Regions from separate parts of the Peribacillus sp. BM1 genome, predicted to be linked through region 4. Evidence: riboswitches for the same ligand, from Rfam matches in the RefSeq annotation. Region 4 holds a riboswitch; each other region holds the start of a gene.
The links. A riboswitch is a leader RNA that binds a small molecule or an ion and turns the genes downstream of it on or off. The one in region 4 is predicted to bind thiamine pyrophosphate.

Region 1: it holds a riboswitch for thiamine pyrophosphate, as region 4 does, so the genes downstream of both, AC1MGI_RS06100 (ABC transporter substrate-binding protein) here and AC1MGI_RS15105 (thiamine phosphate synthase) in region 4, are expected to answer to the same signal.
Region 2: it holds a riboswitch for thiamine pyrophosphate, as region 4 does, so the genes downstream of both, thiW (energy coupling factor transporter S component ThiW) here and AC1MGI_RS15105 (thiamine phosphate synthase) in region 4, are expected to answer to the same signal.
Region 3: it holds a riboswitch for thiamine pyrophosphate, as region 4 does, so the genes downstream of both, tenA (thiaminase II) here and AC1MGI_RS15105 (thiamine phosphate synthase) in region 4, are expected to answer to the same signal.

The regions. Positions count from the first base shown of each region.
Region 1 is NZ_CM155259.1:1,237,915-1,246,237, forward strand. Features, by position in the region: gene AC1MGI_RS06080 (hypothetical protein) at 1-155, shown strand, start outside; gene AC1MGI_RS06085 (DUF2179 domain-containing protein) at 395-943, shown strand; gene AC1MGI_RS06090 (hypothetical protein) at 1,284-1,430, shown strand; gene AC1MGI_RS06095 (hypothetical protein) at 1,480-1,614, shown strand; TPP riboswitch at 1,748-1,857, shown strand; gene AC1MGI_RS06100 (ABC transporter substrate-binding protein) at 1,997-2,989, shown strand; gene AC1MGI_RS06105 (thiamine-binding protein) at 3,003-3,296, shown strand; gene AC1MGI_RS06110 (ABC transporter permease) at 3,293-4,063, shown strand; gene AC1MGI_RS06115 (ABC transporter ATP-binding protein) at 4,056-4,793, shown strand; gene AC1MGI_RS06120 (TatD family hydrolase) at 4,790-5,566, shown strand; gene AC1MGI_RS06125 (cold-shock protein) at 5,778-5,978, shown strand; gene AC1MGI_RS06130 (hypothetical protein) at 6,463-6,819, shown strand; gene AC1MGI_RS06135 (SEC-C metal-binding domain-containing protein) at 7,083-8,135, shown strand; gene AC1MGI_RS06140 (SEC-C metal-binding domain-containing protein) at 8,203-8,323, shown strand, end outside.
Region 2 is NZ_CM155259.1:205,055-213,377, forward strand. Features, by position in the region: gene thiE (thiamine phosphate synthase) at 1-201, opposite strand, end outside; gene thiM (hydroxyethylthiazole kinase) at 182-997, opposite strand; gene thiD (bifunctional hydroxymethylpyrimidine kinase/phosphomethylpyrimidine kinase) at 1,402-2,199, opposite strand; gene thiW (energy coupling factor transporter S component ThiW) at 2,168-2,689, opposite strand; TPP riboswitch at 2,844-2,948, opposite strand; partial or broken gene AC1MGI_RS01020 (AAA family ATPase) at 3,120-3,440, opposite strand; partial or broken gene AC1MGI_RS01025 (hypothetical protein) at 3,429-3,572, shown strand; gene AC1MGI_RS01030 (phosphatase PAP2 family protein) at 3,705-4,376, shown strand; gene AC1MGI_RS01035 (ABC transporter permease) at 4,645-5,841, opposite strand; gene AC1MGI_RS01040 (FMN-binding negative transcriptional regulator) at 6,210-6,821, opposite strand; gene AC1MGI_RS01045 (DMT family transporter) at 7,020-7,922, opposite strand; gene AC1MGI_RS01050 (aminotransferase-like domain-containing protein) at 8,083-8,323, shown strand, end outside.
Region 3 is NZ_CM155259.1:3,655,922-3,664,244, reverse strand. Features, by position in the region: gene AC1MGI_RS17655 (energy-coupling factor transporter transmembrane component T family protein) at 1-236, opposite strand, end outside; gene AC1MGI_RS17650 (ABC transporter ATP-binding protein) at 249-1,709, opposite strand; gene AC1MGI_RS17645 (ECF transporter S component) at 1,722-2,315, opposite strand; gene tenA (thiaminase II) at 2,338-3,021, opposite strand; TPP riboswitch at 3,171-3,327, opposite strand; gene AC1MGI_RS17635 (MerR family transcriptional regulator) at 3,589-4,122, opposite strand; gene AC1MGI_RS17630 (acetyl-CoA C-acetyltransferase) at 4,881-6,062, shown strand; gene AC1MGI_RS17625 (hypothetical protein) at 6,273-6,512, shown strand; gene namA (NADPH dehydrogenase NamA) at 6,739-7,755, opposite strand; gene proC (pyrroline-5-carboxylate reductase) at 7,832-8,323, opposite strand, start outside.
Region 4 is NZ_CM155259.1:3,117,715-3,126,037, reverse strand. Features, by position in the region: gene AC1MGI_RS15115 (IS3 family transposase) at 231-1,094, opposite strand; gene AC1MGI_RS15110 (transposase) at 1,329-1,589, opposite strand; TPP riboswitch at 2,284-2,394, shown strand; gene AC1MGI_RS15105 (thiamine phosphate synthase) at 2,559-3,158, shown strand; gene thiO (glycine oxidase ThiO) at 3,142-4,260, shown strand; gene thiS (sulfur carrier protein ThiS) at 4,265-4,468, shown strand; gene AC1MGI_RS15090 (thiazole synthase) at 4,472-5,239, shown strand; gene AC1MGI_RS15085 (ThiF family adenylyltransferase) at 5,236-6,252, shown strand; gene AC1MGI_RS15080 (carbohydrate kinase family protein) at 7,272-8,168, shown strand.

The DNA of each region.
Region 1 (8,323 bases), 1.9 Mb from region 4:
TCATGAAGATAGCTACCGAACTGGAAAACTATCACCGCAATGTGAAAAAGCATTATACCGATTTTATAGACACACAGCAGGCCTGGGAAAATATTAGCAATGCGTTCAGCAGTGAAGCACCGCAGCATTTGCTAAAGATTGAAACGGGTACCTGATTGAATGTTTAACTTTTCATCCCTGTGATCGCAAAGACCATTTCACAGGGATGATTACATTTATCCTATAGGATAAATGTTTGGTTTACAGTATCGTGGCGGCCATAAAAGGCGGACCGCGGTAATGCCTGTGAATCAAATAGGGACGAACGGACCTTTGCAGGAAAAAGTACAATAATGACTAAGGCTAAATTCAATTTAACATCCAGAAAAAATTTTTATAGAAAAGGGAGTTCATTATGTTATTAAATCTTCTTGTGATTTTTATACTTCAACTGGTCTATGTCCCGATTATGACACTACGGACGATCTTTTTAGTAAAAAACATGAGTATAGCAGCTTCATTACTCGGTATAGTAGAAACTTTAATCTCGATCTTTAGCTTATCCATCATATTTTCCGGTAATCAAAGCATCACTGAAAAGATGGTTTATGCTGTTGGCTTTGGTGTGGGGCTTTATCTTGGAACACGCATTGAAAATAAATTAGCAATTGGATACACTACGCTATATGTTAATTTAATGAACAAAAATGAAGAGTTAATTGAAGCGTTAAGAAATAAAGGACTAGGAGTGACCATCTTTGAAGGGAACGGCCGTGATAGCAAAAGGTACCAATTAGAAATATTGACAAAGCGGAATGTTGAAACGAAAGTCATGAATTTTATTGAACAATATGACAATAAGGCTTTCATCGTTTCATATGAACCACGAAGGTTTAAAGGCGGTTTCCTAGTGAAGGCCATGAAAAAGAATATGAAAAACACTCAAACACACATGGGGAAATAAACTTACTGCCAGCCACGGATATCCCTCTTAAAATGATGGATAGTCATACAAACATACTTCCCGCCGTAGCCCCGGCAGGCCGCTCATTGCATTGGGGGTACTTACAGGAGCAGAATAATTCAGCATCTTTACTTGCTGCGCCCACGTAGAAGATACCCATATCATTACGGGATACCGGCAGCGGTTTGCTGTAATCCCGCACTGTATCCATCAAACCTTCCCTTAGTCCACCATACTCATTTTTAACCTCCTCAACAAACTAAATTTACAAATCTAAGAAATTATTAACAATGGCTTGATTGGAGCGTATTATAAGAAGTATGTAAATAAAGATATTAGTTTGCCTACAACTCTTATTATTGAGCAAGAACATGAAGTCAATAAAGATGGACTAGTATATGTACATGTAAAAGCAGAAGAGCAACTAGACAACTTTATCTCAGGTATGGCTGTTTTTCTGAAGAATATGGAGAGTGAAATAGAATAATTCTAAATATGGGGACAATCAAGATCAGCCTGTTGTGAAGGATATTCCAATGGATATGACAGAACTAATTGCCAATTATATACATAAAATAAATACGGTCCAAGCGACAGTGAACCACAATTGGAAAGTTATTTGGAAAAAGGATCTAGCCATGCTTGGGGATTCGTATAGCACATCTAAGTAAGATGAATGGCAAAAAAACAATCTATTGGCTCTTTTTGCCCATTCTAATTGTAATTTCATAAACATATCTCTTGAAAATTAACAAGACCTATGGCAAAGTTAATAGATATTGAAGCATTAAACGAATTGAATAATGAAACATGTGGGGGGACCAGTGTTGCTGGTTGAGACCGTATCCAATAGATACATACCCTTGGAACCTGATCTGGTTAAAACCAGCGTAGGGAACATATTTAAACAGGACTCATTTGTTATGATATGCACCCTAGGGATAAACCTATGGTGCTTTTTTGCGTAGCGCGGTTCCTATTAAACGTTTACATATTTTCCACCTTGTTTCTTCGTTTGCTGCTTTGTAATGACATGTTCAAGGGGGAAATGTAATGAAGAAATGGTTAGTCTTACTTAGTGTGATGCTTATTCTTGCTGCTTGTGGGAATAGTCAGGACAATGGTTCGAAGGAAAATAATCAGGAGAAATTAAAGAAAGTTACTCTTGTTTTAGATTGGACGCCGAATACGAATCATACTGGTTTGTATGTTGCAAAGGAAAAGGGGTATTTTGAAGAAGAGGGGCTGGATGTTGAGATTATAATGCCAGGTGAGGCGGGAGCTGACCAGCTTGTCGCAGCGGGCAAAGCAGAGTTCGGAATTGGCTACCAGGAATCTTTGACAGAAGCGCGTGTACAAGGTGTGCCATTGGTCTCGATTGCTGCCATTATTCAGCATAACACGTCTGGATTTGCTTCCCCAGTTGATAAGAAAATTACCTCACCGAAAGATTACGAAGGAAAGACGTATGGTGGTTGGGGAGCACCTGTAGAAAAAGCTGTCCTATCTTCTTTGATGAAGCAGGAAAATGGAGATGTGGAAAAAATCGATATTGTGAATATGGGAGATACGGATTTTTTCACAGCGGTTAAACGAGATATTGATTTTGCTTGGATTTATTATGGATGGACAGGTATAGAAGCTGAGCTGCGTGGGGAGAAATTGAATATGCAATATTTGACCGATTATACGGAAAAGCTAGATTACTATACGCCTGTTCTCACAACTAATGAAGATTTAATAAAAGAAGATCCAGATACTGTTCGTTCTTTTGTAGCAGCAGTTTCCGAGGGCTATCATTATACGATTGAACATCCAGAAGAAGCGGCCGACCTTTTAATTAAGGCAGTTCCTGATTTAGACCCAGAATTGGTAAAGGCAAGCCAAAAGTGGTTATCACCGAAATATCAAGACGACGCTTCAAAATGGGGTGTTCAAGATCAAAAGGTTTGGGAAAACTATGCGAGCTGGATGTTTGAGAACGGTTTGCTTGAAAGTGAATTAGACGCAAAAAAGGCATTCACCAATGAATTTTTACCGAAATAAGGAGGAAAGCAACATGAGCGACTCATTAGTAAGCATTCAAATTATCCCGAAAACAAAAAATGGGGAAGATGTGATTCCTTATGTAGATGAAGCAATAGCGATTATTCATGACTCTGGAATTAAATATGAAGTTCATCCACTTGAAACGACCATGGAAGGGAATTTGACAGAAATCTTTTCAATTATCGAGAAAATGAATCAACGGATGATTGAGATTGGCAGTCGTAATGTGATTTCTCAAGTGAAAATTCTTTATCAACCAAGCGGTGCATCTATGGATAAATTGACAGAGAAATATCGCCCATGAAGATTTGGTATAAAGGATGGAGACCAGCTCTGGTCCTCATCCTTTTATTCATCGTATGGGAAGTTTCTTGTCGGCTTTTTGAAATACCAAAATGGCTCCTGCCTTCCCCCTCGCAGATATGGTTAGAAGGAGCTGCTGGATGGCCGAATTATCATCACCATCTAACATCGACGATCGGACTTACAATCTTGGGGTTTTTAATTGGAGCAAGTGTGGGCATTGCAGTTGCTGTTGGTCTACACCTTATTCCGAAGCTTAGAGAAGCCATTTATCCGATCATCATTCTCTCACAAAACATTCCAATCATTGTGTTGGCTCCACTCCTTGTTATTTGGTTCGGGTTTGGTATATTACCTAAAGTCATTGTCATTACGCTCGTTTGTTTTTTTCCGATCACAGTGGCTGCTTTGGATGGGTTTAGACAAACGAGTTCAGAGCTGATGCATTACATGAAAATGGCTGGGGCAACAAAGAAACAAATCTTTTGGAAGCTGGAATGGCCTTATGCGCTACCATCCATCTTCTCAGGCTTGAAAATCTCCGCTACATACAGTGTAATGGGAGCAGTTATTTCTGAATGGCTTGGGGCAAAAGAAGGGATAGGTGTTTATATGACCTTAGCTTCGTCATCCTTTCGAACGGACCGTGTCTTTGTTGCGATCTTTTTGATTATGATTTTGAGTTTGGTATTCTTTGCCCTTATTGTATCGATGGAACGAATGATCGTGAAGTGGAAGCCGAAAGGAGATGGCAAGAGACGTGACTAAACTTTTAATTGAGAACATATCGAAATCCTTTGGTGAAAATCAAGTACTGGATCAGTTGTCTCTTCGTGTAGAAGAAGCGGAGTTCGTCTCCATATTAGGTCCTTCTGGAAGTGGAAAAAGCACCTTATTTCAATTAATTGGTGGATTGTTTGCACCAGACTTTGGAGAAATTAGGCTTGATGGCAAACGTATTAATGGCGAAACCGGTTCGATTAGTTACACGCCTCAAAGTCCATCGCTGTTGCCATGGCGAACGGTCCTCGGCAATATCCTGCTTGGTGGAGAAATTGTTGGGGAGACAGACCAGGCACTTGCATTAAAGATGATTGATAAAGCGGGTCTAAAAGGATACGAGAATGCCTATCCATATGAACTGTCTGGAGGGATGAAGCAAAGAGTGGCGTTTATTCGCAGCCTGCTAAGTCCGCAATCACTTATTTGTTTAGATGAGCCTTTTTCAGCACTCGATGAATTCACACGTCTGGAAATGCAAAATTGGCTCTTATCTGTTTGGGAAGAAGATAAACGGGCCATTTTGCTTGTTACCCATAATATTGAAGAAGCTCTTTATTTATCTGATCGGGTTATTGTGTTATCAGAAAAGCCTACCCAAGTGAAAAAGGAGTTTATCGTCCCGTTTCCGAGACCAAGACAAGCATCGATTTTGCTAAGCGAAGAATTTTTATCGTGGAAAAAGAAGATATACAATGAATTGCGGGTGATTATGTGAGGCAGTCTATAATCGACTCTCATATTCATTTTGATCAATATTCAGAAAGTACCCGGTCTATCATTTTAAAAGACTTGCAAGCATACAAAGTAGAGGCACTTATTTCTGTATCAACGAATCTCGCTTCTTCTCAAAAAAATTTAGCTTTAGCAGAGATGGATAAACGACTAAAGCCTGCTTTCGGCTTTCATCCAGAACAAGAGCTACCGAGTGATTCGGAAGTGAGTCAATTATGTTCATTCTTGAATAAACACCAACATCAAATGGTTGCTATTGGTGAAGTGGGCTTACCCTATTACTTGCGGTTCGAGCATCCAAAAATACAGATTGAGCCTTATATTGAACTATTGGAAATTTTTATAAAAAAGGCTTCAGAGCTGAATAAACCAATTATTCTTCATGCGGTATACGACGACGCTCCTTTGGTCTGTGACCTTTTAGAAAAACACTCGGTAACAAAGGCACATTTCCATTGGTTCAAAGGGGACGAAAAAACAGTTCAGCGCATGATTCAAAATGGGTATTATATTTCAGTCACCCCAGATTGCTTGTATGAAACGGAGATTCAGCAATTGATTAAAGACTATCCGTTAGTAAATTTGATGGTGGAAACGGATGGACCATGGCCGTTCGAAGGACCATTCCAAGATACGGTGACTTATCCTAAAATGATTCATGGAAGTGTACAAAAAATAGCAGAAATAAAGAACATTCAGGTAGAGAGGGTATACGAAGAATTGTATAAAAGTACGACAAAATTTTATGGGCTGTAAATCATTTTGACTAGTTAACGAGAAACGGAGTTCCTAACCCAAAATATTTCTTTTATTAGTTTGCAATCGTTGCCAAATCCTGTTATTATTAAGAGGAATTATTTTTGTTCGGTACTGTAGGAATCTAAAAGTGAGAACTTTTTGACTCGATTGTCACTTTGAGCAAGGATAGTAATATAATGTGTGATGAACGCACTAGGAGGCAACAACAATGGAACAAGGTAAAGTAAAATGGTTTAACGCAGAAAAAGGTTTTGGATTCATCGAACGCGAAAACGGAGACGATGTATTCGTACATTTCTCAGCTATTCAAAGCGAAGGTTTCAAATCTCTTGACGAAGGTCAAGAAGTGACTTTTGAAGTTGAACAAGGTCAACGTGGACCACAAGCTTCTAACGTACAAAAAGCATAATTGATACATGCAAAAGGCAGACTCTACTTTGGAGTCTGTCTTTCTTTCGTTTGATTTAGAGTTAATCTTGTTACATAAACAAAATAAATAAAAAATCCCACTCAGTAAACAAGTGGGATAACAACAGTAACAAGTAAGGTAAAATACATAAAAGGTTTTTCCAAGTATAACATAGCTATTTTAGAAAAGCCTAGTTCAACTATTTATCCCGCATTAACAGAGCGGAGGTATTAGCGGCACTAGAACGGGACTAACAATCAGTGAGGGCCCACGGATTGAATTTTCACTTTATCTCGATATAATAGATTTGGACTTACTACTTTTAATAGCTATAATATAAAAAAAGGTAATTGGACAAGAAGTTCTGCATATAATTAGGATGGTATGTGAACTCTTGATTTAAATAGTAATAATTACGATTTGCAAGTTTCAAAAAATAGAGTATAATTGAGAAAAATGGGCTTATGAAAACTCGAGGTAGCTAATGATGAATGAGATTCTAATGGAATTTTTACTACGGGATATTGTTTCGCATTTACCGGATGAAAAGCGTGAGATTTATCAATATATAGTAAATGAAGAAGATCAATTGGCACAGCAAGCGGATACTGCCGACCATCTTCTGCAGTTGTTTGTGAAATATGCACCACATCGAACTGCAGCCAAACACTTTCACTTGGAATATGGTGAAATGATTAAGTTTATGCATGACATTGAAGGAGAAATAAGTGAGAAGTTGGAAGAAAGATGTGCAAAAGTGAAATGGATCGACATGACGGACAAAATTAAACATCCCAACTCTTCAAAAAATCCTGTGCTTACTTATTTACTAATCACTTGAATTACACAAAAATAAAGGTTATTTCACAAGGTTTAACCTGTTGAGATAGCTTTTTTTTGCATGATCACAACCGGGAAATGGGGTCTGACCCCGCCATGAAGGTACGAGACCCCTTGGTATAAGCGGGTTGATGGCTAGTGGGTGAAGCTGGGAAATAGGGTCTGACCCCCAAGGAGTATCAATCTTCCTGTGAGTCCCATTAGGTAATTTCGTTAATTTTTGATACAATGGAGAGTAGCATTTTGTTTTTTGGAGGTATATATATGGGAAAATTAAATAGAAATGCACCGTGTGAATGTGGCAGTGGGAAAAAGTACAAGAAATGCTGTGGCAGAAAAGTGGATGAAAATCCAATTGCTGTTCATTATGAAGAAGCAACGCTATTACAGAAGGCGTTAATGGATTTTACAGAAAAGAATTATAAAGCTGAAATCAATCAGCTTTTGCTTGATTATCCACTTCCGGCAAATGTAAGTGAAGAAGTTCAAGAAATTTATCAATTTAATGTGAATATATGGGGTACTTTCACGCAGCCGGTTGTGAACGGCGATACAATCTTTGATACATTTATGAAGCAAGAAGGGTCTCATATTGTAAGAGAGAAAACGAGAGAGATCGTAGAGTCTTGGAAAGGCACGGCTCCTGTATTGTTTTCAATTAAGGAATTAACGAGTGAAACAATAACTCTAAAAGATATCGTGACGAAACAAGCTATCTCGCTTCCATATACGCCATATGCAAGTCAGGAATTAGGAATTGGAGAAATCATTCTTGGGTATTTAGTTAATATGGGAACGAGAAGTGATTTCTTTGGTCAGTTTATTAGCTTTGAGCCAAAATTTACAGACAACATTTTAACAACTATAAATCAACAATTAGAAGAGTACAAGCAAGCGGGTGGAAAAGCAGAAGAATTCATGGCTCGGAATTTCTTGCAAATTTTCCATAGTCTCGCGGCTATTACAGAAGGTATTGAATTACCAAAAACCGAAACAAATGAGCGAGTATGGTACAATGAGAAAGAAAAAGAAACGGCAGAAATGGTGAAACAAGGAATGCATGAAGAGGGTTATCCGCAGTCACTAATAGAAAGTGTTCAAGCGTTGTGGAACACCTATTGTACGGAACATTCTCCATCTATTCGAAAACCAGAAGCATTTGCTGCAGCACTGGAGTATTCAGTGAAACTGCTCTCAAAAGGGGAGTTCAGTCCTTCTCAGACTAAGCTTGCTAAGAAATACGGGGTAGGCGCTTCTACTTTATCGAATCGATATAAAGAAATGGAAGCATCAGTTGGAGAAAAAATAGAAATATAAACAAATAGGCTACCATTTTGGTAGCCTATTTGAATAATAGTGCATGTTCAAAAAGGAGGAGAGTTTTTTGAGTGAAATATCTATAAAGAATCCCTGTCCGTGTGGAAGTGAGAAAATATATAAAAATTGCTGCGGAAAGAATGTAATTGAGTTTCCGACGATTTCGATTAGTGAAGAAGCAGCAATGT
Region 2 (8,323 bases), 1.5 Mb from region 4:
TGGAATAGAATAAGTCGCAAGTAATTGTTTAATTTTTAACGCTTTTTCATAAAAGACTTTTCCATCGGCTGTTTTTTCTCTTAATTGAACAGCTGTAACTCCTCCAAGAATGGCCTCTTCAATAATTTGCTCAAGCTTTCCAAGCGGGATCGATTCCTCTGTGACAAGATAGAGGCTAAGATTATCTCGTAGCATACTCATGTAATTGTACCTCCTTCATCCAAGTCGCTCCGTTCATCAGCGAGATCGTATCAATTAATTTCATTCGGAAAGTCCCAGTTCCTTCTCCTTCTGATAGCTTCTTTGCAGTTAATTCACCAGCAATACTCATGACGGAAATTCCCGCTACTGCTGCATCAAGCATCTGATCTGTAACCCCTGCAAAGCAACCAATTAAGGAAGTAGCCATACAGCCTGTTCCTGTCACTTTCGTCAAAAGGGGATCGCCATTGTTCACTAAAACAGTCGTTTCACCGTTACTAATTGCATCTGTTCTACCACTTACAACGATTGTACTGTTTAGTTCTACCGCTGCCCGCGCAGCAAGGTCCGCTCCTGCTAGAGATACCGTACCTGAATCAACACCTCGCGTCTGACTTTTCCCTCCTATTAAACTATAAATTTCACTGGCATTCCCTCTAATAATGCTCATCTTCACTTCATGAAGAATCTTCTCAGCCATCTCGATTCGATAAGGTGTTGCCCCAGCGCCAACAGGATCAAGAATGACCGGGATATGAGCAGAATTAGCAGCTTTTCCAGCTAAAATCATTGCTTCACAGGAATCGGCGTTAAGCGTCCCTAAATTTAAGACAAGTGCATTTGCAATTTTCGCCATATCTGCGGCCTCATTGACACTGGATGCCATAACAGGAGAGCCGCCAATGGCAAGGGTACTATTCGCACAATCATTGATCGTGACCGAATTGGTTATATGATGAACAAGCGGATTGGCACTTCTTACTTCCTTGAATAATAATTCGATTCTATTTTGCATGTCATTGCCTCCATATTTTTATCGTTTTAGGAGAGAAGACTCCCACTTCAATTTTGTGCAGGGCGTAGCCCAAAAATAAGTGGGAGTCTTCTCGCCTTTCCGCGCAAAGGAACACACGTTCCTATATCGTGATATTCCTGTACAAGTTGTTCTTTGAAAACTGAACATATGAGGTTGGTACAAGAAAGGCTTCGTACCGTAAAATGTTCAAGCAACATTCGCCCCACACGTATCGAAGTAGCGAAAACCAAGCAGAGTAGAACGTGTGGCAGTTCAACGTACAAGATATTAAGCACTAACCGTAGGGACTACGGGGTTAGCCTGCTAAATAACTGGTGGATACACTGGTGGTCGCAGGAATCCCCCACTTCAAATTTTTGTTAGAAAATTAAGTTGTGGGTAGTTCAAGATTGGTGTACTTTCTGAAATTGATAGAAATGGTTGACTGGACCATGGCCATTCCCAATGGCAAAGCTGTTACGGATAGCTTGCGTAATATATTCTTTTGATTGACGGATGGCATCCTCGATTTCAAGTCCGTTTGCCAAGTTAGCCGCAATGGCTGATGAAAGGGTACAGCCCGTCCCATGTGTATTTTTCGTATGAATTCTTTCACCATTCAACCATGAATAATTTGTCCCATCATAAAAAAGATCATTTGGATCTCCGGCAGAGTGTCCACCTTTTAACAAGATGGCCTTCGCTCCTAATTGCTCGAGACCCTCGCATGCTTCATATAAATCTTGTTTCGATTGAATCGTTATTCCCGATAGCGTTTCCGCCTCTGGTATATTAGGAGTAACGAGCGTAGCCATTGGGAGCAAGTGCTTTTTCAATGCTTCTACAGCATCCTCCTCCAGAAGATGATCCCCACTTTTAGCAATCATGACTGGATCAAGGACAATGTACTGAGGTTTATATGTATAAAGCATTTCAGCAACCGCTTCAATCGTTTCCGCCGAACCGAGCATGCCAATTTTCACCGTATGCACTTCAATATCGTCAAAAACGGCAGATATTTGGTCGCGAATGATTTCTTGGCTCATCGTTTGAATCGAACGAACCTCTACCGTATTTTGGGCGGTAACAGCTGTGATAACTGACATGCCAAACACATGATGTGCAGAGAATGTTTTTAAGTCGGCTTGAATTCCCGCTCCTCCACCTGAATCAGAGCCTGCGATTGTAAGTGCTGTTTTCATAAAGTAACCCCTCCAAATATTTATTTTTCAAGAAAACCTTTAATAAAATAAACGCAATACTTGCACCTGCTAAAGAACTAATTGAAAACGCTGGTAAAAAGCCAAATAAAGCCACTTTTTTCCCTAAAAACAACAGGGCAAGTGGATAACAGGCAAGCGCACCAATAATCCCGGTACCTATGACCTCACCTACACAAGCGAAACCAATCTTATTTGTATACCTGAATAATAGTCCTGCAAGCAAAGCCCCAATCATGCTCCCTGGAAAAGCAAAGATAGAACCCGTTCCAGCCATGTTTCGAATAATAGAGACGAGTAATGCCTGGGCAATGGCATAGCCAGGCCCTAACATAACGGCCGTTAATACGTTCGCTAAGTGTTGGATCGGAAAGATTTTGGCAAAGCCCATTGGAATAAAAACAAAGGAACTAGTCAGTGCTGTTAATGCTGTAATCATGGCAGTAAGTGTGAGCTTTCTAATGGAATTCATCGTTTCATCTCCCTTTTGTGTGCCCCATACATTGACCAAAATAGTTTGGAGCATTTTAAGTGGTTTGTTTAAAAAAGCCACGCACTCTGAAATAAAACCAAAAACCCCCTTCCTGAAAGTAGGAAAGGGGTAGATATCCACATATAAACTAACTGAGCTAATATCTCCACTTCCCTCCGCCGGCATGATCCGGTTCAGGTTCAAAGGGTCTAGAACAACGTTCCATCTCAGCCTCTTAAAGACTCCCCTAGTGCAATGTATATTTAATTACTGTCATCATACCATGCTGGAACAAAAATGCAATGCCTGAAAATTTGAAATTGATATTTTTTTAGGACGAGATAGGAAAATTGGATTCATGTAGCGCCTATTAACAAGCAGTAATACCTCCGCCCTTTTTTCAACAGAAAAAGCCCTACAAAGAATATTGCTAAATGTAAAAGATATAATCCTCCGGCAAAACCCTTTTTAAGAACTTCTTTGTTCGTTCTTCTTTTGGATTCACAAAAATATCTTTAGGTGTTCCTTCTTCTACTACAACGCCGGCATCCATAAAGATCACTCTATTGGCTACATCTTTCGCAAACGACATTTCATGCGTGGCGACTAACATCGTTGTTCCTTCATTGGAAATATTTTCCATGACGGTCAACACTTCACCGACTAGTTCTGGATCTAGTGCAGAGGTTGGTTCGTCAAATAGAATGATATCTGGGTTTAAAGCGACCGCTCTTGCTATACCAACCCTCTCCAAAGATACTATCGAGACGTAAGAGCTGGACTGCACAATCCACCAATGGATGACGCAACAATAAAGAAATTAGCTATATCCGCCATTGAACAAAATCAAGCTGATTTTAGTCATCATGTACCAGCAAAATAACTAGTAGGAAGAGTCTGGTATCAGTTACATAATTGCTTTTGCAATTGGACCCCAGGCTCTTTTTTTGGGATTGCCAGCCTCCATTTTGATGTATAATAAACATCAAAACGTATATGGATTGTGAGGAATTTTATGAACATGAGACAAAAGTCTACACTTGCTCTATTTCTTAGTCTGCTTTCGCTCGCAGGCTTTGGTTTGGTTGCTTTCTTCGTCAGTAACCAACAAATTGCAGCGTTTGATCAGACTGGAATCAGTATTAGCCAAGGTATAATTTCACCGACGTTAACACCACTGATGCTATTTTTCACTTTTATCGGCAAAACAGTTTCTTTCTTGTCCCTTTCTTTGATTATTTCGTTTATCCTTTACTTCGTGTTGAAACGCCGTTCTGAACTTATTTTATTTCTAGCAGTGATTGTTGGCTCGAATGTTCTTTCACAAGTCATTAAATATGCCTTTCAAAGAGAACGACCTGGAATTAATCCGTTAATCGAAGTGACTAGATACAGCTTCCCAAGCGGACATGCCACCAATGCCATTGCTTTATATGGGTTTCTGGCGTTCTTGATTTGGCAGTACATATCCAAAAGATCTAGTCGGACTCTTATTATTCTTATAAACGCGGTCCTTATCCTGACAATCGGCTTCAGTCGAATTTATCTAGGTGCACACTACCCTAGTGACATCCTTGGTGGATATTTCACGGGCGGATTCTGGCTTGCTAGTACAATCTGGTTTTTTCAGCGTTATCAGAATAAGCATGCAATGGATACTTCACAAAAAACCGTTACATACGCTTAATCACTATTTTCACATAAAGTGAAACTTCAATCAGTGGGGTTCTTACTGCCCGTTAAGCGTGGGACAAAAAGTTATCCCCCTGATTCACATCACTTCAGGGGGATATTTCTATTATTTTTTTAATGGCAGGATCGATACCGGATTAAAGGACAGTATGACTAGCTGTTAAAAGATTTACTTTTATAGGGGCCTACCGCATGTCCGTCAAGCTAAAGCAAGCCATTACTACCAACTTGGGAAACCTTGAATGATAAACAATGACTTTTCATCAACTTATTTGCCCTTGTCTTCTATTCGTATTTCTAATGAATGCAATGACGATAGCCAAAGTAATAATAAAGTAAATGGATATTGCCCATAACGCTGTTTCGAGCCCTGCTTGCATTCTGCCGTTATAATAAAGCAACGCCCTCATTCCATCTACCATATATCTAGTAGGTAAAATGGAACTAAATATTCGATGAACAACTGGTAAGGTTGCCAGAGGGATTGCTCCACCGCTTGAGAAAATCCCCATAATATTTACCGGGAACATCACCAACATTCCCCAACCACCGAATAACAGGGCAAGCGATTTAAATAAAAAGAACATGGTTATACAACAGAAAAAGGTGAACAAGAAAATAATCCATATGCTAGTAGCATGGGAGCTTCCAAAAAATCCGAATACCGATAATTGCAAAATAACTGAGACACAAAAGGATAAAATTGCCCCAAATATCAATTCAGATGTCAGCAATTTCGATTCACTTAATGAAGATTCATTCTTTTTTAGAATACCGTTTCCCCTCATCAGATATCCATGAATCATATTTGCTCCCATGAGTCCTGAAATAGAAGTAATAAGGATCATCATGAATGGAGTCATTCCTTTATTTAGATTAACCGGAAGCCCCAGTACATTTTTCATAGTAAACTTAACAGGATTATCTAATAGTAAGGCATTGTCAGGGGATAGAGTAATCCCTTTTTCATTTAATTCATTCTTAAAGTTGTTACTGAACGCTTCAGAAGTGGCAGAAGCAACTGCTTCAAGTGTATTACTAGCAATCATAGATGCTGATTGACCAACCCCCTCATTTAATAAAATTTCTAACGTTGCTGCTTTTCCATGGCCATTGCCTGAAAGTAGTAATTCTCGTACTTGAGAAAGACCCTTTGAATAATTTGCAGGAATAATTAATGCACCATAAGCTTTGTCATTTTTTAAATCATTCAATGCTTCTTGCTTATTAGTAGCGATTTTCCATTTGAAAGAATTCCCATTTTGCTTTTCGATAAGTTTTAATAAAATAGCGTCTCCCATATGGCCTCTATCTTCGTTCACAACGATTAAAGGAACATCTGTTAAATTTTGATTTCCCCCACTAAAAACAGGTAAGTAAACACTTACCATAATGAGCATGAGTAATGAAATTAACCAAATTGGAAACCAAGTAGAACTTAATTTATATAATTGCTTCACAATTTCATCCCCCATATTTCGTATACACTTATTCACAATTAGTTATGTGCAATATTGAATACGATTATTAAGGGTTCTACCGACAAAACACGGATATTATACGCTAAGCAGATTTCAATCTAAAAAAAGGCGAATTCCTTACGCATAAAGGAACCGACTTTTTAGTTTGGCTTGTTAAAACTAGTTTGATTTTCTCTGCACTTTTAGTAAAAAGGTTCTATAAGTGTCCCTTTAATGTAAACACATCTCCGTCATAAACTTTTATTACCTCATATATTCCGTCAACGAATTGATCTAAAAGAAGTTCAACAAAAAGGGCGTTAATCCTTATTGGATCAACACTCCCGTTCGTGTAGTAACATTCAACCTTATTTTTTTAGGTTTGCTTTCATTAATAATGAAATCTGTTGCTCATCTGTATTTGAAATCTGTTCCAGTTGATTAACAATTAACTCTTGTCTCTTCAATGGATGGTTTTGACTTAACTTTGCTTTTCCTTCTATTTTGTTGATTTTTATTTTGAATCCTTGAACTCCCTTGTTCATATCAGCGAGAAACTCAGCATCTACATCTTGTAAACTGTATGAACTGTCAGGAGCTTCATACTTCCATACCATATCATGTAAGGAACTCATTAACTCATGTTCATCCTCTAATAGTTCGACTTCTCCGTAAACATGAACGGTCACATAATTCCATGTTGGTACTGCTTTATTCGTCTCATACCAAGATGGGGAGATATAACAATGCGGACCATGAAAAATAGCTAAAACGGTTTGATTTTTGATATCTTTCGACTGAGGATTAGGACGAGCAAAATGTCCATATAAGTGTGAACGATCCTTGTTCAAAATTAACGGTAAATGAGTCGCAAAAGGCATTCCATCATGTTGAGAAAAAAGAGTCGCAAAACTATGTTCCTTCATAATGTCAAAAGCAAGTGTTTCGTCTTTAATTTTAAAATGTGCAGGAATATACATGTTTTTTTCTCCTCTCAGAATCTTTTCTTATCATTAAATTTATAATTTCTCTATAAGATAACCGTTTTTTTTACCACACTCCTCTTTATCAATCACAACTTCTTCATCTAATACAATTCGGTCATTCCATAATCTATATGCCATACGATTCATACCTTTTCATATTTAATTATTTAGCTATCTCTATTGAACAGGCAGTTAGTTTTTCTCTGATACAGCTCCTTTTTTTGATACGGGAGCATTTTTGCCTAATATAACAGAAAAGACAACAATCACTGCTATTACAAGAGTGAAAAATGTGATGGTTTCATCTAGAAATACTGTGGCAAATAGAATCATCAAAAATGGTTGTAAGTATTGAAGCTGACTAATTCTTGCTATTCCGCCCATAGCCATTCCGCTATACCAGGCAACATATGCTAGAAATTGACTCACCACTGCGAGATAAATAAAACTAACCCAAGCATGTATTGGAGCATGGACCATTTCGGTTGTAAGGTTTAACCCAACTGGAATAATGAAAAATGGCGCACCGATCATAATTGCCCAAGCAATCACTTGCCAGCTACCTAATTCTTTCGCTAATCTCCCACCTTCTGCGTAACTAAGTCCAAGTATAATCACCGCTGCGAGTATTGCTAAATCAGCAAATTGCAATTGACCGAATCCAAGATGAAGGGCATACATAATAACAGCTAAAGAGCCGATTATACTTGAAATCCAGAATTTGCGAGAAGGGAGTTCATCTGCCCTAAACATAGCAAATCCGACTGTTGCTAATGGTAACAGGGCTAATTCCACAGCTCCATGAGAAACAGGCAAGGTTTCCATTGCCCAAGAAGTGAGAAGAGGAAACCCTAAGACTGCACCCACAGCAACAATAAGAAGACTTTTGAATTGGCGAGGAGAAGGGAGCTTTTCTTTTCGAATAATTAATACCACAGCTACTAAAATAGCAGCAACAACTGTTCTTCCTAAACCGACAACCGTAGTCCCAAAATACTCTACTGCAATACTTGTAGATGGGAGCGTTAGACTAAAACAAATGACACCGACTAACCCTAACAATAATCCAAATTTCTCTCTGGTTTCTCTTGGCATCTGTCCTACCCCTATCTCTTTATGTTGTATTACAGCTGTTCCATTTTTTACTTTTCTTGAAAAATGGTTCTAATATAATTAAAATACTAATAGGTACACATCATAAAATAAACCATTCTTTTACCCATCTGTCCTGGTTCAGTTAAAGGAGAATCCATATATGAGCCCCAAATATATAAAAATAATGGAAGAAATTAAGCTTCGACTAGCAGATGGCTCGCTCATCGCAGGTAGTAAACTCCCTTCTGTTCGTCAGTTATCTGAGTATTTTTCATGTAGCAAAAATACGGTCATTCAAGCGTACAGTGAACTAGAAAAAGAGCATTTAATTTATTCTGTTCCTAAAAGCGGCTACTATGTTGTAAATGAATTTCAAAATGCGAAGAATGAAAATGAGGTAA
Region 3 (8,323 bases), 540 kb from region 4:
GAAGAAGAAGTCGATAAAAATACAACAAAAAAAGGAATGAAAAGTAATAAAATTCGTTTGAGCGGCTGTCCTGTAAAACACAAAAATAAAATCAAGACGATAACTGTAAAGTTCATCATAAATAGTAAATCATGAACCGATAACACAACGATACACAACATCATTAATACGAATAACTTAAGGCTAGGATTAATCCGATGTAGCCATGTTTCTTTACTTGAAAAATCTAATTGCATGACGCTCCTCCATTACACGGATACTAATTCAGTCTTCATGTTCATACTTTGCATTTCATCGCTGATCACTTTCCCAGCATCAATTGTCCAGATTCTTGTTGCGAAGTTGTTTGTAATCTGTTCATCATGGGTAATCATGATAATCGTCGTACCTTTTTGTCTGAGTTCTTCCATCCATTCAAGTAACGCAAAGGTGTTTTTGGAATCTTGGCCAAAAGTAGGTTCGTCTAAAAGAATTAGCTTTTGTTCCTTTACAATCGATGCAGCTACACTTAAACGACGTTTTTGTCCCATCGATAATTGATATGGGTGTTTATTACGATGGTCTACTAGCCAGAACCGTTCTAGAAGTTCTTCGACTTTACCTTCTATTTCTCGGGTATCCTTTTTGTCTATCTTTAATGAGTAGGCGATTTCTTCATAGACTGCATTTGCGACAAATTGAAATTCGGGATTTTGAAACACAAATGTCACGAGATCCGCATGTTTTTTTCCTTTTTTTATCGGGCTTCCTACTAATTCACAATGTCCTGTTGTTTTGATAAATTGCATGAAAGCATGTAAAAGAGTGCTCTTGCCGGCTCCATTTTCGCCTTTTATAACAATCCATTCACCTGAATAAGCTTGCAAATGATCTACCCGGATTTTTTCTTCCTTTTGCCTAAATCCTTTAAAGCTTTGCACATCTAATACTTTCTCCTTTTTTTCAAAGGGCGTCCTCGAACGTAAGAGGGAGGTAGTTTCTAGATACTCTTCCCAAATACCTGGAAACCAGATTCCTTGTTCCCTCATTTCATTTTGATACGTTGATAAGATTTCTTCTTTTGGTCCATCGGCTATAATCTGTCCTTCTTCATTAAAAAGAATGATTCGTTCAATGAATTCTAGGACATGATCAATTTTATGTTCTACAATAATCAATGTTTTTTCTTGGCCGACTTCTTTTAATACATTCCAAATCTCTTTCGTTCCTTTAGGGTCAAGCATCGCTGTTGGTTCATCTAAAAATAATACGTCTGGTTTTAGGGCCAAGATCGATGCTATCGCTAAGCGTTGTTTCATGCCTCCAGATAGTGTTTGAATGTTAGTATGAATATCTGGTAGAGATAAACCGACCTGCTGTAAGTGATGATGGATTCGCTCAATCATTTGTTGTTTTGGAACGTTCATATTTTCAAGAACGAATGCAATTTCTTCATCAACAAAAGGCATGCAAAACTGACTATCAGGATCTTGAAAAACATACCCCCATGAAGAGGGACATAAAAGTGCCTCAGCTTTCATGGGAACGTCAATCGAATGAGGAATTAAGCCGCTTAAAACTTGTAAAAGCGTCGATTTTCCACAACCTGATGGCCCGAGAAGGAGAACTTTTTCCCCTTTGTAAAAGGTAGAAGAGAAGTCCTTAAATAATAAGGACGCATCTCCAGGGAATTTCAATCGTAACTTTTCAACATGTGCAATTCGTTCCATAGTTATCCACCCTTACTTTTGATCCAGTTCAGCATAATCTTTACTTGATGCTGGACGAACAAGATTTGTTACGCCTGTCGCTTCTAAAACTCTCACTAAATAGTAAGCAAACACACCTGCAAAGAGAATAGACCCGAGAAATCTAGCAAACATAAATAATGTTAAATTCCAAGCAGCAAGATCACCGATTTCTCCATAGGCGAAATCCATTAGGACCGATCCTAAGCATGCAGCGATAGCCGACAATATCGCTACGGAAATATGAAATCGTTTATATTTGAAAGCCATAAAGACAAGCTCTGCAAACAAACCTTGGACAACGCCATACAGAAGCACGGTTAGCCCCCATGGGGAACCTAAAAGAAATTCACCGGACGCCGCTGCAATTTCGGCAAGCAATGCAACACCTGGTTTACGGATGATAAAAAAGGCAACATTAGCCGCAATAAACCACATGCCATACATAAATTGGTCGGCATGTAAGCCGATTGGTTTTAGAGCATAATATACGGAACCCCAAAGAATATAGACAATGCCAAATGCAATGGCAATTACAATCGTCACTAATATGTCTGTCAATTTTAACCCTTTTGTCATGTTATGAATCTCCTTTTTTAGAATTGGATTATTATACTTCTAGTACTTTTTTTTGAACCGGCCACGTTTCTAACTGATACGCCATTTCCCAAAAAGAGTATTCATATTGACTACTAAGGATGAAATGCTCTTTCATTCGTAGTTTATCTTCCTCAGTCACTTTGTTAGCAATCTCATCGATTCTCTTAATCTGTTCGTCTACCAATGTCCGGAACCAATCGCCGCCATATGCAGCAATCCATTCTTGATAAATCGGTTCTTCTGGTGTACAACCTTTTAGTCTTTCACCGATTTCATAATATAACCAGTAACATGGCAGGATTGCCGCAATTACGTCACCTAAATGTCCTGAATAGGAAGCACGATACATATGTGACGTATATGCATAAGCAGTAGGTGCAGGTTTAAAGTTCTTCTTTTCCTCTTCAGTAATGCCTAATCGTTTAGAGAAATTGTCATGGAGCGATAGCTCAGCTTCATACGTTCCTTGTGCATGGCTGGCAAGTCGACTCGTTGTGTATAAATCTGTTGCTTTTACTGCCCCTAAAGCTTGTACTCTAGCAAAATGAGATAAATAATAAGCATCTTGCATCACATAGTAGCGAAAACAGGCGAGTGGGAGTGTCCCATCTCCAACTCCTTTAACAAACGGGTGGTGAAAGCTTGCTTCCCAGATATGATCAACTTCTTTACGAATTTCCTTTGAAAATGTCATGTGATTTGCCCTCCATTTTTTCTATTAGTAGTAAGTGAGACACAGATAGATATATGAAATTGCCCAGTATCTTCTTTTAAAAAATAAAAAACCACTTCCTTTTTAGCATAAGAAAGTGGTTTTGATTGGTTACAAAATAGGTGTCCTCAGTATAGACGCCCCCACTTCCCTACGCTGGTATAATCCAGATCAGGTTCTAAGGGTCTTAAAGTCTCACTTTAATCTCAGCCTTTTCGGTCATAAGAAGCTTCAAATATCTTTGTCAGCTTTCCATTTCCCATTCAAGAGGCACCCCTAGTGGTAAAAATTGTTTATTTAATTGTCATTTGTCTAAATAGTATCATGAATTTTTTGATTGTCAATCTTTTATGAAAAATAGGAATGTTTGATGATTATCTAAACGTTGCAGATTGATATGCAAATAAGCTTTGACTGAATGGGGATAGTAGGCGATCAATACTGAAAATTGCACTGTTTGTTTTATTTCTATGACTTTGTCTCGAGAGCACGACTTACCTTCACAGTGAAGGTATAAAAAAAGAGCAGAAGATTCTGCCCGGAGCTTGATTAGCCGAATAAAAGTTGGAAAATATGCCGTCGTTTTTGCTTTTTTGGTGCTTTTTTTCCGTCAAAGACAAGTGGATTACTAGATAATGACATCCCTTTTTCATTGTTTTTTCCAGTCTCAAGCGCTTCAATCCGTTTAGCCATGCTTTCAATCTGTTTGTTTAGATCTTCAATTTCTCGACGATGTTGAAGGAGTTGGTAAGATGCTACGCTATCGGCTTTATCATCGAGTCGTCTTTCTAACTCCTGAACGGTTGTCAGAAGTTTTTCTATGACAATCTGATTTTCAGGAGGTTGAACAGTTGGCTTGACTGCTCCTTTTCTACTCTTTTTCTCTCCCAGTTCAACTTGCTGGAGAACTAATCCAGCGTTTAATTGCTGCTGGATTTGTTTCAATTGCTGTATGTTTTCGTCCGTAAATAAGTAGTGACCATGTGAATTACGCTCAATCTCCATATTGCATGCTGTGACCCAACGCTGTACCGTACTTTGAGAAATTCCTAATTCATTTGCTACTGACCCTGAATTTTTCATTAAAAATCCCTCCTAATGACTATACAATTCTTCCTCTTTCGCTGATTTCCTTTCCCTCTGACAAAACAAGTTTAGATTCGGCAAAGAAAGTGGATTTGCCCCTTATTTTTTAACAGATGTCGATTTCGCTTTGAAGAATTCAACTCTCCTATGAATGAGGAAATCTATATAAAGTGAAACTTCAATCAGTGGGGTTTTCTTCATCCCCCACTGATTGTTAGTCCCGTTCTATTGTCGCTAAGATCTTCGCTTTCGCTTCGACCAATCGACAGTACGAACCCGAATCAATGAATCACAGACTAAGTACGCCGCATCCTGCGGCAACGTCTGTGTGACCCACATCCTGTGGGCCTCAACTATGCCTTTGAAAACCACAAAATTAAGTTTCACTGTATCTCACCAATCGGGATTTTACATAAAAAGTGAGGCGACTGCCCAGCCCTGACAAGCATAAGATGAAATACGGCGTGGCGTAGTTTGCCACAGAGTATTTCATCTTATGACCTCGGAGGGGCTAGGAGCCGCAACTAGATTGGGCAGTGGTCCCCCACCTACGCTTCTTCGATTCTCTAAGCCTTGAGGTGGGGGTCTTACTGCCCGTTAATGCAGAATAAAGTGTGAGAAGAGGAAATTTTGAGGAATAAAAACACTTTGAATTATAGAGGTTGTTCAGAAAAATCTAGACTTAAAAAACTAAACGGTTATAATTCTACTATATATTGAATATTCTGATACTTGGTTGAGGAGGAGGTAGATGCATGAGTGATGTGTATGTAATAGAAGGGGCTCGAACGGCATTTACGAGTTTTGGAGGATCCTTTGCTCAAGTTTCGGCAGCTGATTTAGGGGCAGCGACAGCACGGGAAGCTTTAAGAAGAGCAAACATACAGCCAACAGATGTAGATCATGTCATTTATGGGAATGTTATTCATTCCTATACGAATGCATCCTATTTGGCGAGACATATCGGCTTAAAGGCGGATGTGCCTTTTGAGGTTCCCGCATACGCTGTGAATCGTTTATGTGGTTCAGGTGCACAGTCGATTGTATCTGCTGCACAGCATATTTTATTAGGCGAGGCTCAAATCGTGCTTGCTGGTGGTGCGGAGAATATGTCAATGTCACCTTTTGCGAATTTCAACGCGCGTTTTGGTGGCTCGAAATACGGGACGCTTGTTTTTGACGATATGTTGCAAAGTACATTAACGGATGAGTATGCAGGCAGTGGAATGGGCATGACAGCGGAAAAATTGGCATCCATCTACTCGATTTCCCGAGAAGAACAGGATTCGTTCGCTTTGTTAAGTCAACAACGTGCAGCCAAAGCGAGAGACACCGGTGTTTTTGCGAAAGAAATTGTTCCTGTTGGAGTTCCACATCGGAAAGGCACCAAGTCTATTTCCGTGGATGAACATATAAAAGGGGATGTAACAGCAGAGAAATTGGCGTCATTAAAACCTTCATTTAAAACAGATGGAACCGTGACACCAGGAAATGCGAGTGGGATTAATGACGGTGCAGCTTCTGTTATTGTTGCAAGTAAAAGAGCTGTGGGCGAAAGAGGTGTACAACCACTCGCGCGAATTGTGTCATGGGGAGTGGCTGGTGTAGACCCTTCAATTATGGGAATAGGCCCCGCCCCAGCAATCCGTCAAGCATTGGATAAGGTTGGATTGACGATTGCTGACATGGATGTAGTCGAAATAAATGAAGCATTTGCTGCGCAATATTTATCAGTTGAGAAGGAGCTAGGGCTTGACCGTGATAAAACGAATGTCCATGGTGGTGCGATTGCACTAGGTCATCCAGTCGGTGCGAGTGGAGCGCGAATTCTATTATCACTAGCGTACGAGCTCAAACGGCGGGGTGGACATTTTGGAATCGCAAGCCTTTGTATTGGTGGTGGACAAGGAATCGCTGTTGTTTTAGAAAACGTCTAAAGGTTGTATCACGAAAGCTCAAGTATCTAGAAACTAAAAAGGGGATCTTTCCCATTTGAAAGAAACGAAAGTGAGATTGGAAACGGGGCTGCCTTTAAGAGTAAGTCTATTTTAAAGGCTCTTTTCTAAAAGATTGTGGCTAAACAAATAATTGAATGTATAATATTAACAACAAAACAGAATGCTGTTTAAATAGTTTTAGGAGGTGTTATGATGAAATTAAAGAGTTTTATTGTTACCTTCTTATCGCTTGTATTAACGACAGTTGTACTTTTCTTAATTGGTCATTTGTTTTCTATCCCGTGGTTAATGTTTCACCACGAGTATATAGATAACGCAAATGGCTTCATCATTTCAACTGGCTCATTCGTTCCTTTAATAATAGGTTTGGTTGTAAGTTTTTTTGCGGAAAAGATTTATGTTTATAAATATCGACAAAAACTTGGTTGATCATACCAAGTTTTTTTAGGCTCTTATTTTTGCAATGGTTGTAAAATTTACTTGGTGGCAAGAACCAGGGAGCATTCCTTAATAATGAATTCTTGTTTCTAGATAAAGTAGATTAAATCTAGGAAATCATAAACAAGCAAGAAATATGTAGAGGAAACGACCTCTCATATTTCTTGCTTGGCTTATTGTAGCCTGTTGTTAAGAACAAGACGCTTGTGTTGCTGTTTTACCAGCCTCTCTCATACTGTGCGGGTGGTGTGATTTCAGCATTCAATTCTTGTGCGGCTGTTCGTGGCCAGTATGGGTTCCTGAGCAGCTCACGTGCAAGAAAAATTAAGTCTGCGCGGTCATTTTGCAGGATTTCCTCTGCATGAATGCTAGAAGTGATTAAGCCGACTGCGCCTGTCGCAATCTCTGCACCATGTTTAATGGTTTCACTGAAAGAAACCTGGTAGCCTGGAAATGTATGAATGCGGGCAGGTGCTACTGCGCCAGAGCTTACGTCGATTAAATCGACGCCATCTTCCTTCATCCATTTTACAATTTCGATATACTGCTCGGGAGTCATGCCGCCTTCTAAATAGTCATTGGCTGAGATTCGGATGAATAATGGCCCATCCCAAACTTCTTTTACAGCAGTAATGGTTTCTTTTACAATCCGATAACGATTTTCGGCAGAGCCGCCGTATTCGTCCGTTCGTTTGTTGCTGATCGGTGATAGAAATTGATTGAGTAAATAGCCGTGGGCGCCGTGAAGTTCAATCACTTCAAAGCCTGCTTTTTTGGCGCGTTCTGCTCCTTTTTGAAAAGCAACAACCGTTTCTTGAATATTTTCTTTGGTCATTTCTTTTGGAGTTTGATAACGATCATTAAACGCAATGGCTGAAGGCGCGATAATTTCTTCTTTCAGTTCAGCTTTACGACCGGCATGAGCGATTTGTATCCCGGTTTTCGCTCCTTGTTCTTTTATGAGTGAAACAAGTTCCGATAGTCCTGATACATGCTCATCACTCCAAATACCAAGATCATTCGGAGAGATTCTTCCTTGTTCTGTCACGGCTGTGGCTTCAACGATAATTAAGCCTACACCTCCGACTGCACGGCTTGTATAGTGGGTTTTATGCCAGTTTTGCACAATTCCATCTTCAGCAGGACAGGAATACATGCACATTGGCGACATCACAATTCTGTTTTTTAAGGTAATATTCTTAATTGTATAAGGTGAAAATAGTTTAGCGCTCATTTTGTTCAACTCCTTGGATTAAGTTATCGCTAGTATATCAATTTCATTTTGATTCTGCCAAAAATTTGATTATCCGTTAGAAATTAAGACTGGAAATCTCCTTTTTTATTTCTTTAGAGATTTCATCACCCATCCGTTTTGCTTGTTCGGTTGCTTCTTCAATACAAGCGATAAAAGCATTCTGGACATGAAAGTTTTCTAATACTTTAAGTCCGGCTTCTGTCGTACCTCCAGGTGAGGTTACTTCTTTACGGAGCGTTGCTGGTGTTTTTGGTGATTGATTCAGCATTTCTGCTGCTCCTTGAATGGTTTGGATAATCAACTGTTTGGCGGTCACAGGATCAAGGCCGATTTCTTGGGCAGATTTTTCCATTGCCTCCACTACGTAGTAAATATAGGCAGGGCCACTGCCTGAAAGACCAGTTACGGCATCTAATTTGTTTTCCTCGACAACGGACACAGTGCCGATGGATTTGAATAGTTCAATGGCTATTTGAAGCTGTGCGTTTCCTGCTAGTGAATTAGCGGAAAGAGCAGTAGCCGATAAGCCGACAGCAGCCGAGGTGTT
Region 4 (8,323 bases):
AAATACAATTTTGAATATCCAATTACTGCTTTTTTAGTAGTAACTATCGAAAATGAAGAAATAGTAAGATTTGACCTGAATAAATTTAAAAACTAACTTTCATTTTAAATTTATGGATCTACGTCAAGATTTTGGACACAAAAAAGTTAAGTTTTTTGATCTGTACAACAACCAATCATAGATTTTGCACATGAAAAATGTGAAAGGGGAATACTTTTGAATCCCCTTATTTATGCAGTTGCTCGACATATTTTTTCGAATGAATCTGGTGTTACATAACCGATGCTGCCATGAATTCGTTTGCGATTATACCAACCTTCTATGTATGTAAAGAGGGCGATTCTCGCAGTCTCAAAGCTATCATAATGCGTTTGATATACTTCTTCTTTTTTTAGTGTTGCGTGAAATGATTCAATACAAGCATTGTCGTAAGGGCATCCCTTTCGACTAAATGACGGTATCATTTTGTATTTCTTTAGGCGTTCTTGGAACGCTTCACTTGTATATTGGGTACCTAAATCCGTGTGTACAATGAGTCCTGGCCCAGGGCTTTGATCTTGTACGGCATTCTCTAAAGCTTCCAGTACAATTTCTGTTGTCATTTTACGAGAGAATTTATGACCTACCACTTTTTTCGTATGTAAATCTAGTACAGATGCTAGATAGCACCAACCATGACGAATTGTATGAATGTACGTAATATCGGCCACCCATTTTTCATTAATATTCGTTGTTGTAAAATCTTGTTCCAGTACGTTTTCTCGTTCTTCTACTGGTTTCTGTGTCGGTGTAGGACGGTATTTTTTTGTAGTGTTTGATTGAATGCCTGCTCTTTTCATGATGCGTTGAATTCGATTAATCGTGCCCGTGTAGTCTTCTTGCTTGAGTGTCTCAAAGATCTTGGGTGCACCATATCGCCCCTTACTTTCATGGTGAATGACACGAATTCGTTCAAGTAGCTGTTCATTGGCGACATGATAGCTATTCGGTTGCTTATGACAAGATTGATAATACGTACTTTTAGGCATCTTTAAAACACGACACATCAGCTGTACTGGATGATGTTCGCTTTCACTTGTAATATAGTCGATCAATTCTTCGCTATCTATTTTCTCGCGAATATGGTCATAGCCTTTTTTAGGATTTCAAGCTCCTGTTTTAATCGGAGATTTTCCTTTTGGATGGCATCTACTTCTGTCACAGTTAATTCTTGTGTACCTTCAATTGGCGAGTGTTGCTTAATCCATTTATATTTAAAACACGACACATCAGCTGTACTGGATGATGTTCGCTTTCACTTGTAATATAGTCGATCAATTCTTCGCTATCTATTTTCTCGCGAATATGGTCATAGCCTTTTTTAGGATTTCAAGCTCCTGTTTTAATCGGAGATTTTCCTTTTGGATGGCATCTACTTCTGTCACAGTTAATTCTTGTGTACCTTCAATTGGCGAGTGTTGCTTAATCCATTTATAAATTGTCACTTCAGAAATACCATATTCGCTAGATAGTTGACTGACTGGTGTACCTGAGCGATAAAGCTCAACTACTGTTTGTTTAAATTCTTGATTATAGCGTTTGTGACTCATAGTTCGGACACGTCCTCTCGTTAGTTCAATATTAATAACTTAACCAAGTTGTGTCCATACATCTATACTACATTCATTATTTGTTGAACTAACTAGTGCTTAATTTGATTAAGGTTCAAGCAATGATCTTCTACTAAGTTACCTACACCTCATAGAAACTAATAGGTTATTCCATTATAGGGAGCAATTCCAGTATAAAAATTGCGCTCTTTTTTTATGTGTAGGACTAGATTCTTGATTAAGAATACCGTTTGTTACTAACTTTTTATATCTGAACCTTTGTTTTACGGTATAAAGACCATTTTACTAATGGGGAAGTAAGGGCAGTGGTAATAACCGCAATAAGGAACAAAATACTATAATCAGTATTAGAAATTAATTTACTACTTAAACCTATGTTGGCAAATATTAAGATCATTAATCCCCGTTTATTCATTAAAGCCCCTATAGCACTGGATTCTCCCTAACTATAACCTATTATTTTTGCATAAATCATACATGCAAAATATTTGCTTATAAATGACATCCCAATATTTTCTATATATCAATTTAAAGTTGATTTATCAACGATAGATTATAATCTGAGAAAATAGTATTTAAAACTGGATTAAAATAGAATGGAATTCACTTGAAACATTCTAATTATTGTATTAGAATTACAACTAGAATCAGAATAATCAAATAAATAAAATTATTAAATTGCTAGGGGATCCCTTGATAAGGGCTGAGAATAAAGTAGTTACTTTTTAAACCCTCAAAACCTGAACAGGTTAGAACCTGCGTAGGAAAGTAGCGAATGTTTGTACTTGTTTGCATGTGAACAAATTTCAAACCAAACCACTTTTCTATTTAGGAGAGTGGTTTTTTTATGGACAAAAAATGCTGAATAGGATTGATACTATATGATTTTAGAAGAAGGTGTTCTAACTGCTTTTTAATTGGATTTAAGGAGAGATAAAGGTGAAGCTAATGGCTGTAACAGATGATATGCAATCAGTTCGTGATCTGGCATCTAAGATCATTAGGATAAAGGATAAGATCGATATTGTCCAAATACGGGAAAAAACAAAAACAGCTCAAGAAATCATTACCTTGCTCCAGTATATGGAGGATGGTGGTGTTGAAAAAGATAAAATCATCCTAAATGACCGTTTGGATATTGCTTTGTTAATGGGTATCCCAAGTGTTCATTTACCAGAAAAAGGTCTTCCTGTAAAAATGGTTAAACAAAATTTTCCTCATATAAGGGTTGGACGCTCTGTTCATTCTTATGAGGGAGCAAAGAAAGCGGAAAGAGATGGCGCGGACTATGTTTTATATGGTCATTGTTTTGAGACCAACAGTAAAAAAGGAAAGACTCCAAATGGCATTCAGCCTATTCTCGAAATGAAAGAGGAGCTAAGGATCCCTGTTTATGCTATTGGTGGTATTACATTGAATAAAATAGATACTTTGCAACAAGTGAAAGTAGATGGCATAGCGGTGATGTCAGGGATTTTTTCCGCAGAAAAAACATTCTCTTCAACAAAACAGTATTATGAGGCGATAAATCATGAATCAAAAATTTGAAGTAGCCATAATTGGCGGCGGAATAATTGGTTGTTCAATTGCTTATTATTTAGCAAAGGAAAAGATGAATGTGGCATTGTTTGAAGGCAATCAAATAGGTTCGAAATCGACAAGTGCTGCGGGTGGTATGCTTGGAGCTCACTCTGAATGTGACGGAGATTTTGAAGTATTTTTCCCTTTTGCAAGAAGCAGTCAGCATGCCTATTCCCAACTTAAAGAAGAATTAAATCATTTGAGCGGTTTCGATATAGGGTACAGAAAAGGAGGGATTTTAAAGCTTGCTTACAATGAATCTGATAGAAATGGGCTTCGGTCCATCTTATCTCAACCGACTGTAAAATGGCTCGATAAAGAGGCTGTACAGGAGAGGGAACCTGATGTTTCTTCCAATCTATTAGGAGCAGCCTACATGGAAGACGATGTCAATGTTATGCCAATTGCTGTTTGTCAGGCATTTGCCAAAAGTGCCCAAATACTTGGGGCTTCTCTATTCGAATTTTCCCCTGTACTAGATATTCAAAAGAAAGATAATAGCTTCTTGATTCAAACAGCAACAAGTCATGTGGAGGCTAAGCATGTTGTGGTTGCCAGCGGGGTTTGGAGTACAACATTTTTTAAACAGCTTGGGTTAGACCATCAATTGACTCCTGTAAAAGGGGAATGTCTTTCTGTAATAGATGAAAAAGCGACTTTAAAATATACAATCTTTCATGATCACTATTATATTGTGCCGAGAAATAACGGAAGACTTGTGATTGGAGCTACCATGATTGAAAATGATTGGAATGAAAAAGTTAGTCTCAGTGGGATTGACACTTTAATTGCGAAGGCAAAAACGATGCTTCCGACTGTTGCAGATATGAAAATGGATTCTTTTTGGGCTGGATTACGTCCGCAAACATTTGATCAAAAACCATTCATCGGGCACCATCCTGAAGAAGAAGGGATTTTATTTGCTACAGGGCATTATCGAAATGGAATCCTACTTGCTCCTGCAACGGGGCAAATGATTCGTGATTTGATACTTAAAAGACAAATAAAAAACGAATGGGTGGAGGCCTTTAAAATCGACCGCCGCCAGCCATTGCTGTTAAGGAGGTGAAAAAATGCCCATTACATTAAATGGAAAAAATATTGATCTTCAAGAGGGAGTCAATACGGTTGAACAATTACTTTCCCACTATCATTTAGAAAACCGTATTGTCGTAGTTGAGGTCAACAAGGAAATTGTCATGAAAGAAAACTATAAAACAATGAGTCTCTCACATGGGAATGTCGTTGAAATTATTCATTTTGTAGGAGGAGGATGAAACATGTTAAAAATTGCCGATCGTACGTTTCAATCAAGACTTTTATTAGGAACTGGTAAATATCCATCATTTGATATGCAAAAAAAGGCGGTAGAAGTATCGGAAGCAGAAATTTTAACCTTTGCTGTTAGAAGAATGAATATTTTTTCAGATGAGCAGCCCAATTTTCTTGAACAACTAGATTTGTCTAAATATACGCTTCTTCCTAATACGGCTGGTGCAAAAACAGCTGAAGAGGCGGTGCGGATTGCGAAACTGGCAAAAGCTTCTGGATTATGTGACATGATTAAAGTAGAGGTAATTGGAGATGATCGAACACTTTTACCAGATCCTGTTGAAACATTAAAAGCCTCTGAAATGTTATTGGAAGAAGGATTTATTGTTTTGCCCTATACATCCGATGATGTTGTGTTAGCAAGACGTCTTGAAGAACTTGGGGTACACGCTGTTATGCCAGGTGCATCACCGATTGGTTCTGGTAAGGGAATTATCAACCCACTTAACTTAAAGTTTATTATTGAACAGTCGCAGGTTCCGGTGATCATTGATGCGGGTATTGGTTCTCCTAAAGATGTAGCATTTGCGATGGAGCTTGGTGCGGACGGAGTGTTACTAAATACAGCTGTTTCAGGTGCGAAAGATCCTGTTAAAATGGCTCAGGCAATGAAGCTGGCAGTAGGAGCAGGGAGATTAGGATTCGAAGCTGGAAGAATAGAAGAAAAAGAGTATGCGGTAGCGAGCAGTCCAACAACTGGGATGGTGACATCTTGACGAATCGGTATTCAAGACAGGAGTTATTTTTAGGAAGTAAGGCACATGCCAAAATAACAGAGGCGAGTGTAATCATCATTGGTGCTGGAGCTCTTGGATCTGCAAGTGCTGAAATGTTAGTAAGAGCTGGGATCGGGCGTCTGACGATAGTCGATCGAGATTATGTCGAGCTGAGTAATCTACAAAGGCAGCAATTATATACGGAAGAAGACGTAAGAAATCAATTACCAAAAGCCATTGCTGCCAAAACAAGACTTGAACAAATCAACAGCGAAATTATTATTAATAGTTTCATAGAGGATGTTAACGGACTGAATATTGAAGAATTGATAAAAGATCATTCAGTGATTGTGGACGCTACTGATAATTTTGAAACTAGTTTAATTGTGAATGATGCAGCTGTGAAACATGGGATTCCATTTCTATTTGGAGCATGTGTTGGAAGTTATGGACTTACATATCCGATTATTCCGGGAGAAACACCTTGTTTACACTGTTTGTTAAATCATTTGCCAATGGATGGGATGACATGTGATACCGTTGGCGTGATAAGTCCGATCGTTCAAATTACTGCGGCATTACAAGTTACACAAGTTTTACAGATTCTTTCAGGAGAAACACTTTCTCCGATGCTTCAATCAATGGATATTTGGAAAAATGAAAAAGCGGAGATCAATGTGACTCAGTTAAAAAATAAACTTTGTCCAACATGTGGAGAACATCCATCCTATCCGTTTTTACTGTTTGAAAACCAAATAAAAACAGATGTATTATGTGGAAGAGATGCCGTCCAGCTTCGACCAGGGCTGAAGCAGAAAACTTATTCCCTTCCTCACTTGTTAGAGAGATTGGGGAATCATGTTACTAATCCTGTATTAAATCGTTATTTGCTATCCTGTAAATTTGAGGATTATCGAATCGTTTTCTTTAAGGATGGCCGTGCGATTATTCATAGTACGAATGAAGCAAAAAAAGCGCGAGCTGTCTATAACCGATTCATTCAATTTTATTAGGGTTTATTATTTGGTTTAACGTTGGCGAAATGGAACCGCTGGAGAATGCTTTTTACCCATGTAGTTAGCTAGCTAGCATGGAAAATCCTGAATTTTCCTTCAGGATTCAGAGGGAAAGAAGATTGTATATATGGAATTAGGTGTAGAATTTAATACTCCTGGCATTATTAGATATCCATTTGAAAGAATGACCTATCAATAATGAGAAGGCGACCTTAATCCGATTAAACAAAGATGATTCAAGGGGGTTTAGTGAGCCTCGCGATAAAACAATAGCATTCACTGAAGAGATGCAGAAGGTGATATCTTCATTAAGTGTAGTTAAGGGCGTTAAAATGTCGCAATTACAAATAAAGGATTATTCTTCTTTCATTCAACTAGAAGATAAATATACCCCGTCAAAGTTTTACTTTAACCGAAACGAGGAAATGTTAGTGAAGGAAAGTGGAAGTATTAGCAAGGATCAAATTCCTTGTGATTATTGATTTGTGATCCTTGTTAATTCTACGTTAGTTATTAAAAGATTATGGAGTATACGATGTTTATGTCCATGTAGAGCCAAATTAATAAAGAAAAGCTAACTAAATCATTATCGCTAAAATGGGAGTTTCCAGTCGGGAAGATAGAAGTAGCTGAACTGAGCATACATCAATTAAATGGTTGTCACCAGATGAGTTGAAATCATTGGATTGGGCACCGGCATATATTCCTGCGATTGAAAAATCATCTAGACATCTATGATCAATGAATGTTTTAGAAAAAGAATTTAGCTACTCACCTGATACGTGTGAATAGCTTTTTTTATTTTATGCTACTTGAGCGCTACTATAGTGGGGTTGCATTTATAACTCTGAAGAATGCCTATGACCCTTTCATAGACACTCGTTTTATAGGTCAGTAAAATTCGCTTACAATAGGCGTGCCGATATTGATACAGAATTATAATGAATAATTTTAAAAATGCTGGTAGAATGATAATCATCGAATTTATAGAATGTTTAAAAGGTGGGACTAGTAGTTTGAGCAAAGAAGGAATCATTTCTTTAGGTGAGGCATTTGTTGATCTTATTTCCGCTGATCAGACAAATACAAGGTATCAACAGTTTGTAGGAGGGGCAACAGTGAATGTTGCAGTGAGGGCAAGTAGACTTGGCATTCCTTCTTATTATTTATGTAAATTAGGAACAGATGCCAACAGCTTGTTTGTCGCAAAGGCACTGAAAAAGGAAAACATCAATATTGACTATTGTGTTTCTTCCTTTGAGAAAAAGATATGTAGTGTGTATATACATCTTAACGAGGATGGTGACAGATATTTTCATAAATATGTGAACGAGACTCCGGATGAATGGTTAACCGTTGATGAATTAGAGCAAGAACTTTTTCATGCTGGGAAAATCTTTTATTTTAGCTCTGGGACACTTTTCAATGATAAAGCACGAAAAACGACAGAACAGGCGTTAGCATATGCAGAAGAATATCACATGCTGGTGGCGTTTGATGCGAACATTCGCTTAAAGCGTTGGGAAAGTGAAGAAGAATGCAGAGAGCGGGTCTCTTCTTTTATGAAACGAGCTGATCTTGTGAAGGTGACGGAGGATGAATTGCTGTTCCTGACAGAAGCAAGAACAATGGAGGAAGGTCTAGTTAAAATGTCTAGCCTGAACATTCCGTTTCTGTTCATTACAATGGGGGAAGCGGGAGCATGTGTTTTACATGATGGAAACATAATGGATGTTCCAGGAATCAAAGTTAAGGCTGTAGATACAACTGGTGCGGGAGACGCTTTTTTTGCAGCTATTTTATCTCATTTTCACAAAGAGGGAGTGCCAGTGGACGATAGCCAATTAAAGGAGTATGTTCGTTTTGCCAATGAAATAGGTGCAATTGCGACGACAAAAATTGGTTCATTGTAATTATACTGATCAAGGAAAAGGCTAATTATTGAAGGGATTTCTTCTACACGACCTAATGATAAAGTATTACATTCAAACTAAAGGGCAGCTTTCCTTATAGATCTAGCTGCCAAAAGGATGAAGAATAAGTTATACCAACAAAGCGAAAGGATGTG